DNA from 3 places in the Staphylococcus sp. M0911 genome. Region 2 is predicted to be linked to each of the others. Evidence: riboswitches for the same ligand, from Rfam matches in the RefSeq annotation. Region 2 holds a riboswitch; each other region holds the start of a gene.
What was found. A riboswitch is a leader RNA that binds a small molecule or an ion and turns the genes downstream of it on or off. The one in region 2 is predicted to bind thiamine pyrophosphate.

Region 1: it holds a riboswitch for thiamine pyrophosphate, as region 2 does, so the genes downstream of both, tenA (thiaminase II) here and ssp1_RS01985 (thiamine phosphate synthase) in region 2, are expected to answer to the same signal.
Region 3: it holds a riboswitch for thiamine pyrophosphate, as region 2 does, so the genes downstream of both, ssp1_RS08385 (ECF transporter S component) here and ssp1_RS01985 (thiamine phosphate synthase) in region 2, are expected to answer to the same signal.

The regions. Positions count from the first base shown of each region.
Region 1 covers NZ_CP022881.1:827,714-832,011, reverse strand. The annotation lists gene thiM (hydroxyethylthiazole kinase) at 1-326, opposite strand, end outside; gene thiD (bifunctional hydroxymethylpyrimidine kinase/phosphomethylpyrimidine kinase) at 319-1,140, opposite strand; partial or broken gene tenA (thiaminase II) at 1,133-1,822, opposite strand; TPP riboswitch at 1,899-2,000, opposite strand; gene ssp1_RS04005 (single-stranded DNA-binding protein) at 2,329-2,706, opposite strand; gene ssp1_RS04000 (YwpF-like family protein) at 2,894-3,334, shown strand; gene fabZ (3-hydroxyacyl-ACP dehydratase FabZ) at 3,381-3,821, opposite strand; gene murA (UDP-N-acetylglucosamine 1-carboxyvinyltransferase) at 3,865-4,298, opposite strand, start outside.
Region 2 covers NZ_CP022881.1:434,582-438,879, forward strand. The annotation lists gene ssp1_RS01970 (thiazole synthase) at 1-214, opposite strand, end outside; gene thiS (sulfur carrier protein ThiS) at 216-416, opposite strand; gene thiO (glycine oxidase ThiO) at 400-1,515, opposite strand; gene ssp1_RS01985 (thiamine phosphate synthase) at 1,508-2,098, opposite strand; TPP riboswitch at 2,170-2,279, opposite strand; gene ssp1_RS01990 (pyruvate MFS transporter) at 2,679-3,953, shown strand; gene ssp1_RS01995 (putative quinol monooxygenase) at 4,080-4,298, shown strand, end outside.
Region 3 covers NZ_CP022881.1:1,737,728-1,742,025, forward strand. The annotation lists gene auxA (lipoteichoic acid stability factor AuxA) at 1-885, opposite strand, end outside; gene graF (glycopeptide resistance-associated protein GraF) at 1,039-1,173, shown strand; TPP riboswitch at 1,433-1,534, shown strand; gene ssp1_RS08385 (ECF transporter S component) at 1,621-2,196, shown strand; gene ssp1_RS08390 (ABC transporter ATP-binding protein) at 2,209-3,612, shown strand; gene ssp1_RS08395 (energy-coupling factor transporter transmembrane component T family protein) at 3,605-4,298, shown strand, end outside.

The DNA.
Region 1 (4,298 bases), 390 kb from region 2:
ACTTCACTTAAAAAGTTTTTACAAAAATCTTTTCTATATTGTGACGCTCCTACTGCGACAGGATCAAAAACAATTGGTGTACCAAGTTGATTTGCAATTTTACCTATCTTAATTAAATCTGCTTCATTATTATGCGTAAGCGTACCAATATTAATTAGTAATCCACTTGCAACTTGATAAAAATCTTCAGCCTCTTCTGGTGCCTCGCTCATTGCCGGACTTGCACCAATACTTAATAGACCATTTGCAGTAAAATTCTTAACTACATCGTTCGTATAACAAACAATTAAAGGATTCTCATTTCTAAGCTTTTCTAAATTATTCATCATCTAAACCTACTTTCTTTAGATACGCAAAATGATTGACTGGGCCACGACCTTTACCAATCTCAGGGGTATATTTGATACTCAAAGAAATAAATGTTTTAGCTTTTTCAACTGCTTCATAAATACTACGACCTTTAGCTAATTCAGCAGCAATGACAGCTGAAAATGTACAACCTGTTCCATGAGTATGTTTAGTATCAAATCGTTCATCTTCAAATGTGTATACGCCATCTTTTGTAAATAAAAAATCTTTAGCATTATTTAAGTCGGCAGAATGTCCACCTTTAATGACTACACCTTTGCTGCCAATGTCATTGATAAATATATCTCCTGCTTTTCGAATGTTTTCTTCAGTATCAATCTTTATACCAGTGATTTCTTCCACTTCTGGAATATTAGGTGTAACAACATCAGCTAAAGGTAATAATGTACTTTGCAACTTTTGTTTGGTTTGATCATCCATCAACGAATCCCCACTTTTGGCTAGCATAACAGGATCAATCACGTATGGAATTGTAGGATAATCTTCTAAATAACTTTTGATTAATTGCATCGTCTCTTCTGTAGCAATCATCCCTGTCTTAATTGCATGAGGAAGTTCATCATTAAATACACTATCCAATTGTTCTTTAACCCATGATGTCTCTAGATTATGAATATGTTCTACGCCCATCGTATTTTGAGCGACAATACTCGTTATTGCTGCCATTCCATAAACGCCGCAAGAATGAAATGACTTCAAATCAGCCATTACTCCAGCACCGCCAGTTGGATCAGTACCTGCAATAGTTAAAGCAATTTTAGGTTTATTCATATTTGTCACCTCTAAAATTCCATTTTTCATCTACGTAGGCCATATTGAAAAAGTTTCTTTCATGAATAGTACTTTGTAAGAAATTCTCCTTAATCTCTTCTTTTTCTTCTTAAGTACAATTCTCTGTTAAACGATCCATTAATTCATCAAATAAATTTACTAGTGCATCCATTTCTGTACTATAAAATTCAAACCAATTAGACGTAATTGAATCTTTATTAAGTTGATTGTCTTTTATCGCTCTTTTACCAATTACCGCATATACATATGGACATGGTGCCATTGCTGCAATCGTATATGCTGCATTTTCATGTGCATAGGCATTATAGTACATATGCTTAATATAATGATCACCACTTGGTGGCCATACTTTTTCTTTAACAATCTCATGATATGGTTCATTTATGAATGAAGCTAAAATTTCATGTGCTTCTACTTCTCCTTCTAATAAAAATTCAATCTGTTCCACTAAAAATTTAACGTCATCCATATTATGCACTTTAGGAATTAATAGTGCATATAGATTAGCAAACTCTTTTAAGTAAGATGCATCTGCACGTAGATATTGTCTTACCGCTTGTTTAGATAATTCACCATGTAATAAATCTTGTATGAAACCATCATTATAAATATCCTCAATAATAGGTTCTGCTGCCACTCTTAAATCTTTAGAAAAACTCATAAAATTTCCTCCTTGAAATAAAAAAACTACTTTCCAAACTGGAAAGTAGCAAAATTAAGGCACGACCTAATACCGTTAATATGTTACACTACTTTCCTCCGTTGGTACTAACCAAATCAGGTTTTAAGGGTCTGAATTAAATTCATCTCAGCCTTTATAGGCGCCCCTAGTAGTTCTATTTTTAATCATTTTCAATTATTACAATAGCAAATGTAACACATAAATTCAATTATTAAAAAATGTATAACAATATACCTTTTAATAAACATATAACTAAGTCAAACTATTTACCAACTAAAAAAACACCCTATCTAATGAAATCTATCAGATAATTCTGACGCAAATATGTCATTTTTAAAGTAAAATATGGATACAAAAACGACCTTTTTCTATTTAAAAAAATTAAAAAAGGTCGCTTGAGTATAATTGAAAGATGATAATTTATATTAAGATAGGATAAAAGTATAAATAATTGGGAGTTATTGAATAATTAATGGCTGTCTAACCTATATGAAGCATTCATTTTGTGCTTCATTATATTCATTAGAGAGGATATTGGATTCTTTTGTCTTAGAGGACATAAATTTAATTGTTTCTACATAAACTTCAGTTACAAAATGTGTCTGATTATCTTTTTCATACTTACGTGATCGCATTTGGCCAGTAATACCTACTAAAGATCCTTGAGATGTAAACTTTTCAATATTCGTAGCTGTTTTCCCAAAGGCTTTGCAATATAGATAATCGCATGCGATATCATTATTCTGATCTTTATAATTTCTTTCCGTAGCAACGCAAAATGTTGCTACTTTACTACCTTCCTCCTTTTCATAAATTTGGGCATCCTTTGTAAGTCTACCAACTAAAACTATTTTATTTAACATGTGTCACCTCCTCTTAAGTTATATAATAATCACATCTCTTTATACTGTCAAAAAGCTATTTTATCGAAATATATAGCTATTCACCCTTCATATTTGATATATTTAAAGAAAATAATCAATATTTAAATCAGTTGATTAATAATAAATCACTTTTTGTAAATATATAAATAAATGGGATGTGGACTTAATGAAGACATTTAAAGCTGTACGTTTTCAAATTGTAAGTGAAAATGGCGGTGTAACCGAATATGAATTAGAAGATGGCGTGATTATAAATAAGGAAGGTAGTGGAACAGGATGGCTTTTAGAAATTGTCATTTCTAATGAACACTATCATACATTTAAAGATTATATGGATAGTGATCAATTGTTAGATATACGTGTAGTCATAACAAGACCTGCCAATGATCCAGCATTATTTGATGCTACTGTAAAAAGTGTAACTCAGTTTGAAAAGACTATGTCAATAGTATTCGAATGTCATATTTATACCCTTAGACAAGTCTACGCAGAAAGCTTACTAGAAGAATTAGTAGATGATGGGCTAACTGGTGAAGAACTAAAGAAAACATTTAACCGTATGATGCAATCTAAGCCTAAACTTAAAGATGAAAAATTCGAGAGGTAAATTCAAAAACCTACACTCATGTTTGAACATGAGTGTAGGTTTTGTTTTACTTAGCATCTTGAATTGCAAAAGTTAATTCACAACTACATGCTAATTGACCATCTACTGTTGCTTTAGCAGTACCTTTACCAATTGGTCCTTTAATTTTTGTTATTTCTACTTCTAACATAAGTGTATCACCAGGAGTTACTTGTCTTTTAAAACGACATTTATCTATACCTGCAAAAAGCGCAATCTTACCTTTATTTTCTTCACTATTTAACATAGCCACTGCACCAGTTTGGGCCAATGCTTCTGTAATTAATACACCAGGCATTACAGCATAATCTGGAAAATGCCCTTGGAAGAATGGTTCATTACCTGAAACTTGTTTTAATCCCACACAACGTTTACCTTCTTCGTATTCTACAACTCTATCTATCAGTAAAAATGGTTGTCTATGTGGTATGATTTGTTTGATTTGATTATAATCGAAAATTGTTTCCATGATGTTTAACCCTCCAAGTTTGAACAAAAGTTAATACTTTAAATTAATCATTAATACGTTCGATATTAGCACCTAATGATTTTAATTTACCATGCAAATCTACATAACCTCTATCTAAATGTTTTAATTCAGTAACTTGAGTTGTACCTTCAGCTACTAAACCAGCTAATATTAGTGCCGCTGCCGCTCTTAAATCAGTTGCTTTGACTTGTGCACCTTGTAAATCACTCTTACCTTCGATTTTAGCACTTCTACCTTCAACGTCGATATTAGCGTTCATTCTACGGAACTCTGCAACATGCATAAATCTGTTTTCAAAAACTGTTTCTGTAATTACTTTATGGCCATTGGCAGTTAATAATAATGCCATCATTTGAGATTGCATATCTGTAGGGAAACCAGGGTGCGGTAATGTTTTTACGTCTACAGGTTTTAAATCTCCTTCAGCAGATACACGAATACCATCTTCTTGATAAT
Region 2 (4,298 bases):
CTGCAGTGTTAGGAAATGTAATGAAATCTTTTAAGTTCACATTAGCTAGTGGGTTTGGAAGATTTTTATCATATAAATTCATACGTCTTACTGCAAATGTTAATACATTTGTTTCAGCTGCTTTAATTGCTTCGGATTGCGTTTGTTCATTCTCGAATTTACCAGTACCTAATAATAAACGAGATTTCAATTCTAATTGACCTATTTTTAACATTTTATCCGCCTCCTACAAATTCTAATAATTCTAAACGATCATCTTCTCTGACTATTTGATTGTCAAAATCGTCTTGCTTAATTAAAGATTGATTATGTTCAACTACTACACGCTGAGGGTCTAATTCTAAGGATTCTAATATGCGTGTAATCGAATCTTCATGTTCAAAAGTAAATAAATCTCCGTTAATGATACACTTCATTTTGCTCACTCCTTGATAAACTAAATGCTGAATAGCTTGTTGGTTTAATTCCTGATAATAACCAATTGGCAATATCTTGACCGATAATAGGGGATAACAGTATACCGTTTCGATAATGACCAGTGATGATAAATAAGCCGTCATCAATTTGATCCATGATAGGTAATTCATATTCTGTGTAAGGTCTTACGCCTGACCATTGTTTAAGAATATGACTATGCGATAGCTCAGGTATACATTGTTGAGCATGTTTGAGTAACCATGAAATACCTGCGTCACTATTACCAACACTATAATTATTGAATTCACTTGTCGCTCCAATTAAGTAGCGATGTTTTTCCTTTGGAACTATATAGCAGCCATTTGTCATGAACACAGTATGATTTAATTTAAGTGAAGGTTGTTCAACTAATAATACCTCACCTTTAACACCAATCACTTGTCTTGGTATAGCGTAATCTTTTAATAGCTGAGTAGACCAAGCACCACCTGCCACAATTACTTTTTTAGCGTGAATATCACCATTATTTGTTGTAACTGTGTAAAAACCATTATTGTGATGAATGTGTTTTACTTCTGTTTGATAATAACGATGAACATCGCGCTGAATTATTGATTGTAATAAAGCTTTAGTATAGTGATTGGCATTGATTTGACCATCCTTTGGAATATATATGGCTAAGTCAGTTGGTTCGACATGACCATTTGAAAGGTTAAATAGTTCATCATCTGAGAGTAACTCAACGCTTGGATCTTTTGATTTAAGAAAGGCATATTGTTGAGTTAACCACTTTACGTCTTTGGTTGATGATGCCATTTTAATTAATCCAGATTGTTGAAATTCAATATCAATACCAGTTTCATGATAGAGGGCATCACTTAATTCTGGGAATAATGACCTAGACGCTACTGCTAATTGAAATAATTCACTATCAGTTGTGAACTCATTTTGAGCGCCTAACATGCCACCGGCTTTATAAGAGGCATGCATACCTGGTATATCTCGGTCTACAATAGCAATATCTAAATGTGATTGACTAAGTTGTCGAGCTATCGACATACCTATAACACCGGAACCAATAATAAGAACATCATGCATGAGAATGCCACTTCCTTTTTAAAGAGTTAATGTCACTAACAGTAGAGGTCATAAAAAATGAAATTGCACATAGACCATCAAATCCTGTAGGTAATTGTGAAATGGTAGATGGGGAAATACCGCCTATAGCATAAATAGGCATATCAATCTTGAGTACGTCATGAATCTCTTGATTTGTTCGTGGTGGTTCACCTGGGTGCGACGACGTAGAGAATATATGACCGAAAAAGACATAATCTAATTGATATGCATGACATTGCTTAACCATTTCAATATTATGCGTTGACATACCGACGATTAACTCAGGATATTGTTGTTTTATTAAAAATGCGCGTTTGTCATTTTCTTTAAAATGAATACACTGCAAATTTAAAGCTTTGAGTAAGTTAAGATTACTGTGAATCATTATTTTATCTTTGGGAAATCCTACTGCAATGAGTCGTGTAATAAATCGTTGTAACGCCAAAGTAGACATAGGCGTTCTAAAGAGTAAGCCATCAATGGCCGGCTCTATAGTCATAAAATGCTTTAAATCCTGTAATGACAGTTCTTTATAATAAGTTATCGCAATAAATATATACATCACCTCAACAAAAAAAACGCTATTTCCACATAGTAGGGAAATAGCGTTAAATTGCTAATGAGTACTTTAAATTCATAGCTATGCCACTTCCCTACGCCAGTACAAACTGGATCAGGTTCTAGGAATTATAAAGTCACATCTTTACTCTCAGCCTTAAACAAAGGCACTTCCAGTGGGTTTATTATTAAATTGTATTGATGGAATAGCGCTTTCAATTTACATACAGTTTACTATTTTTTAGTGTCGGTATCAAACATGGCAACCATCTATAATTAGCTTTTAATGAAAAATAAGTACATGTAAATAATCAATTTAGATGAAGATGTAAATGAAATTGAATCGCTTATTTAAATAGTGAAAATTAAATGTAAGTATTGTTAATTTTTATTGAATAAATTGTGAATATTTTTTTAATTTTATATTGTAACCGTTTCCATTTCGTGCTATTATAATAAAAATTGTAGCGCTACAAGAATTTAATAGATGTGTGATTAGAAGTTAAACAGTCATCATTAGGAATTTCTGAAACTTAACGACAACACATAGAAACAACATATCATTATGGGAAGTAGGAAAAGAAATGAATAAAAAAAGAAGTAACGTTCGTTGGTTTTTTGCGATTGCATTCTTTCTCATTGGCGTTATAGCCTATATGGATAGATCTAATATCTCATATATTGCAGTACCAATGATGGAAGATTTACATTTAACAAAAACACAATTTGGTTTATTAGCGTCATTTTTCTCATTAGGTTATGCGTTAATGCAAGTACCTTCAGGGATGTTAGCAGAGAAATTTGGACCTCGTAAGATGATTACGATTGCTTTAGTATGGTGGAGTGCTTTCACAATTCTCACAGGTATGATTAAGCATCATGGTTTATTATATTTTGTTAGATTTTTATTTGGTGTGGGAGAAGCACCTATGTATCCGTCTAATGCAGTGTTCAATTCTTATTGGTTTGCTAAAAATGAAAAAGGAAGAGCATCAAGTGCGTTATTAGCAGGTTCATATTTTGGTCCTGTATTAGCACCGATTGTCACGATTGCAATTGTTAATGCATTTAATTGGCAAGCTGTCTTTTATATTTTTGGTGCAGTCGGCATTGTGATGGCAGTACTTTGGGCGATTATTGCTAAAGACTTACCTGAACAACACAAAATGGTCAATGAAGCCGAAAAACGATTTATTACTGAACATAGAGACATTGTAGATACTGATAAATCATTACCACCTTGGAAACGTTTCTTAACACACTTTAGTTTTTATGCCATTGCGATTCAGTACTTTGTAGTACAATTCGTTATTACATTATTCTTAATTTGGTTACCAACATATTTAACAGAACAATACCATGTTGATTTCAAAGATATGTCAATCAGCTCATTGCCATGGTTATTAATGTTCTTCTTAATTTTATCTGGTGGCGCGATTTCAGATAAGATTTTAAATACTGGTAAATCTCGTTTCGTCGCGCGTGGCGTAATTGCGATTCTTGGATTTGTAGTCTTTTCAATATCAATCTTTTTTGCAGTACATACTGAAAACTTATATGTTACTATATTCTGGTTATCTCTTGGTTTAGGTGGCGTCGGTATGTCTATGGGTATGAGTTGGGCAGCAGCGACAGACTTAGGTCGTAACTTCTCTGGTACAGTATCAGGTTGGATGAACTTATGGGGGAACATTGGTGCTTTAACAAGTCCATTTTTAGCAGGTGCATTTGTTGAACAACTTGGTTGGAGTATGACGTTCCAATTATTAATTATTCCAGCAATATTAGCGATTATCATGTGGTTCTTCGTTAAACCAGATCAACCATTAGTCATAGATGAACATCAATCAGTTAAATAGTTTGTTGGTTTTAAATCCAAGCAATAAATGAGTATAAATAAGGTTTCAATACCTTGTGTCAAACTCATTTATTGCTTTTTATATTTTAATAAGTGCATAATTATTGTATAGGAAGGTGTGATTCGAATGATGATAATTAATGCAAAAATAAAAATATCAGAAGAAAAACGTGATGAATATTTAAAACTTATGGAACATTTAGTTTCCGAATCAAGAAAAGAGGAAGGCGTATTATTCTATAGCCATTATGAAGATGTGCAAGATAGAAATACATTTATCGTAGTGGAGAACTATGTAGATGAAGCGGCTATTAAATCACATAATGAGTCTGAACATTTACAAATG
Region 3 (4,298 bases), 1.1 Mb from region 2:
AATATCATCTTCTTGGATATCAACAATATTTTTTACTTTTTCTTTAAATTTATCCCTTTTAACTCTAATTTTTTCTAAATCAACACTTCTTCTTGTTTTACGTGCATATTCTGTTGTCTTATCTTGTAGTTGTTTTAAGTGAACTTTAGTTTGATTCGAGACATTACCTTTACTTGTTCTTGATAATTCAGGTTCTTCTTCACCTAATTCTTGTTTCGTAAGCGGTAGCGCACGTCTTAAGAACAAGAAGTTCCAAATTGACATTTGTCCTAATAACCACATAATAATAAAGAATGTATTAACACTTAAGATGTCAATAGATTCAATTTCATTAGCATCTATACGACCATGTAATGCAATTTGCGTAATAAGGTAACTGATACCATATGATACGATAATCCACATATAATGACTCTTTCGATTATCACTATTCAATTCATCTTTATATACAATATAACCGATATGTATGATGAACGGAATAATAAATACGATACCAAAGAACCCATATACTTGCATCATAAGAACTAGAGTAATTAAGAAATACATTATCCCTATGACTAAGAAGAAAATTGAAATATCATAATCATACTTAATTGTTCTAAATAACGTATGACCTAGTAACATTACAAAGATACCAAATAATATAATAATTATGGCACTTACAATTGGGAAACCCCCGATAAATCTACTCATCACTTTAATTATTTCAGCGAAAAATGCGTTCAGGAATTCCCATATATTATACACATGTGTATTTACCTTCTTATCTCCATTTAATTGTTTAATAAGCGGTAAGTTAATTAATATAATGAGTCCTGTGAAAAGTGAAACGATACCGATGATATAACTAAATATAATCTCGGTGTGTTTCTTAAGAAAAGACATACTATTCACCTCAAAAGTTATTATATATGAAGAACTTATTCTTGTCTTTAATAAATCATTAAATACGTCTATAGACCTAGAAAAGTTTATTATTAGCATAACTGGGTAAAAGGTGTATGTAAACAATAAAACACAATTAGGGGTGGATTTATTATGAGTAACGAAGAATTTGCAAAAAAATCAGCTGAAAAAGCCAAAGAAGCAGAAGAGAAATTAAAAGAACAAAAAGAAGAAAAAACAAATGATACAGAACAAACTAAAAAAGATATTGATGACGCATTAAATTAATTACTAATTGACTATTTAACGATTAGATCATCCAATATTCTATAATAACGATGAATTTGGGACATAAATACAAAAAATAATAGCACAAAGATGATTTGAAATTTTAAATTATCTTTGTGCTATTTTATATTTAATACTACGTATTGACTGACTTAGAGCTTTCATAAGCACACATCATATAAAAATATTAATTTATTATATATTTTATTAACTTGACAATCCACATGAAAAATCATACATTAAAGACAAATTAAAATAATAAACGCACTAGGGGTGTTTTGAACTGAGATGAGGTTAACCCTCAAACCCTTTGAACCTGATCTAGCTAGATACTAGCGTAGGAAAGTGTAATTAACAAAGATGATAATCGTATGTTGAATCATATTCTTATGTTTTACGCACAACTTTCCTAGAGATGGTTGTGCGTTTTTTTAGGAGGATGTTTTTATGTCAAAAGGTTTAAAGCTTTCTGAGATATTAGTAACAGTACTTATCTCTGTCATTTTTGCCATTATTTATAACTTATGGTGGCTATTTTATAATGTTGCACAAGTCGCTGGTTTACACCTTGAACAATTAACATATGGTGTATGGTTTATGGCTGCGATTGTTTGTTATTTAATTATTCCTAAGCCAGGTATCGCCTTACTTGCTGAGTTTGCTGCAGGTGCCGGTGAAACAATTGTGATGGGTAAATTTGATATACCTACAATCATCTATGCCCTACTACAAGGTTTAGCTTGTGAGATTGTCTTTGCTATATTCAAATACCAGTCTCGTTCAGTCATGGTAGCTATGCTTGCGGGATTAGTGACTGCACTTATTTCATTCCCAGTCGACTATTTTTATGGTTATTTAAATGAAGTTGCTGGATGGAACTTAATTTTATTCATTGTTTTCCGTGCGATTAGTGGCATTATCATTGCTGGTTTATTATCTTATTTATTGGTTAAAGCATTGGATCAAACTGGTGTAACTAAAGTATTCAGACCCGCTTCTAAAGATGATTACGATACATTATAAGGGGACTTAAAAGTGTTGAAAGTTACAAATTTACGTTTGAAATATCCTAATGGATATCGAAAAATTTTTGATAATCTAAATATAGAAATTAAAGATAAAGAAAAAGTACTTTTACTAGGACCGTCCGGTTCTGGTAAAAGTACACTTTTAAATGTATTAAGTGGTATTGTACCCAATTTAATAGAATTACCTATGAAATATGACGAATTGCAAATCAATCAGCATAATGGAGTTATCTTCCAAGATCCGGATTCACAATTTTGTATGCCTAAAGTTTATGAAGAACTTGCCTTTGTTTTAGAGAACAGACAAGTGCCAAGACAAGATATGGATGAAGCCATCAGCCAAGCATTAGCATCAGTAAATTTAAATGTAAACGAAAATACACAAATCAATCAATTAAGTGGCGGTATGAAGCAAAAATTAGCTATAGTTGAAACCATATTACAACAAGCAGATACGCTATTTTTAGATGAACCCACTGCAATGTTAGATGTTAATGCGACATCAGATTTATGGCAACGTTTAATCAAGCTCTGGAAAGACCAAACAGTACTTATAGTCGAACATAAGGTCGAACATATTTGGCAACATGTGGATAGAGTTTTATTAATGAACTATGAAGGACAAATTATTGCTGATGATACGCCAAATCATATTTTAAAGCATTATGAACATTTACTTAGTGAATACGGCGTGTGGCATCCAAATGCATGGCATTACGCTCCTAAGCCAAAATATATGGCTCCCTCATCTGAAGCGCCATTATTTAAATTTGAAAATGGTGCTGTTATTCGTAATAAGAAAGATTTATTCAAAGTGGATCAATTAGCTATTCATTCAGGTGAGTGGATCACGATAACTGGTCAAAATGGTACTGGTAAAACCTCATTATTAGAATCCATATTACAATTAATCAAATATAAAGGCGTAATGACATTTCAAGGTCAGGAATTGCGTAAAATTAAAGATGCTGCAAAGCACATGTATCTTGTGTATCAGAATCCAGAACTTCAATTTATCACTAACTCTGTCTATGATGAAATATTGATTCATTTTAACCATTTAGATTCATCTATTGCAGAATCTAAAACCCTCGACTTATTAGATTTACTAGACTTAACCAATGTTAAAAATCAACATCCTTACGAATTATCAATGGGTCAAAAACGTAGGTTAAGTGTAGCAACGGCATTAAATTCAAATGCAGATATCATCCTTTTAGATGAACCAACATTTGGTTTGGATAGCCACAATACATTTCAATTAATAAAACTATTTCAAGAGAGAGTATCTAAGGGGCAAAGTATCATTATGGTTACACATGATCCAGAGATTATTAAACGCTATCCAACACGTCAATGGATAATTGAAAACCAATATTTAACAGAAATCAAAGGTGATCAACATGTTTGAACATTGGAAAATTAGACCCACCTTTATGGATGACGTCAATATTATCACTAAACTCGTTTTAGGCGTTTTACTATTTTTCTTTATTATTTTTATTCATAATTTTGACTTTATGATTTACATCGTTTGTCTCATGTTTATCTTTTTACTTATGTTTAACGGAACGCAATTTAAAATTACTGGTGCTTTTATACTAGCAACCACGTTCTTTGCTCTATTGTCATCACTATTCATGATTTTATACGGTGATGGTGACCACATTTTATTTAAATTTGTCATCATTCAAATTAGTACGGAAAGTATCGTCAGAGGTATTCACCTTTCTCTTCGTACAATTACAGTGTCGATGTTTGGTATTCTTATAGCATTAACGTCACAAGTAGTCATGATTTTTTATAGTCTAATGCAACATTTAAAAGTAAAGCCTAAAGTTGCCTATGCCTTTATGGCCGCAATTAGAATGATACCGTTAATCATCAGTTCTTTAATTCAATTACGTCGTTCTTTAAAAATGAGATATCAAATGATAAACAAATCTAATTATAGAGGGTTCAAAAGACTTAAACATTTAATTATTCCGTTATTAAGTCAAAACATACGACGTGCACATCAACTATCTGTTGCAATGGAGTCTAAAGGTTTTAAAGATGGCCCTAGAACGTATTATTATCATGCACCTTTCTCATACA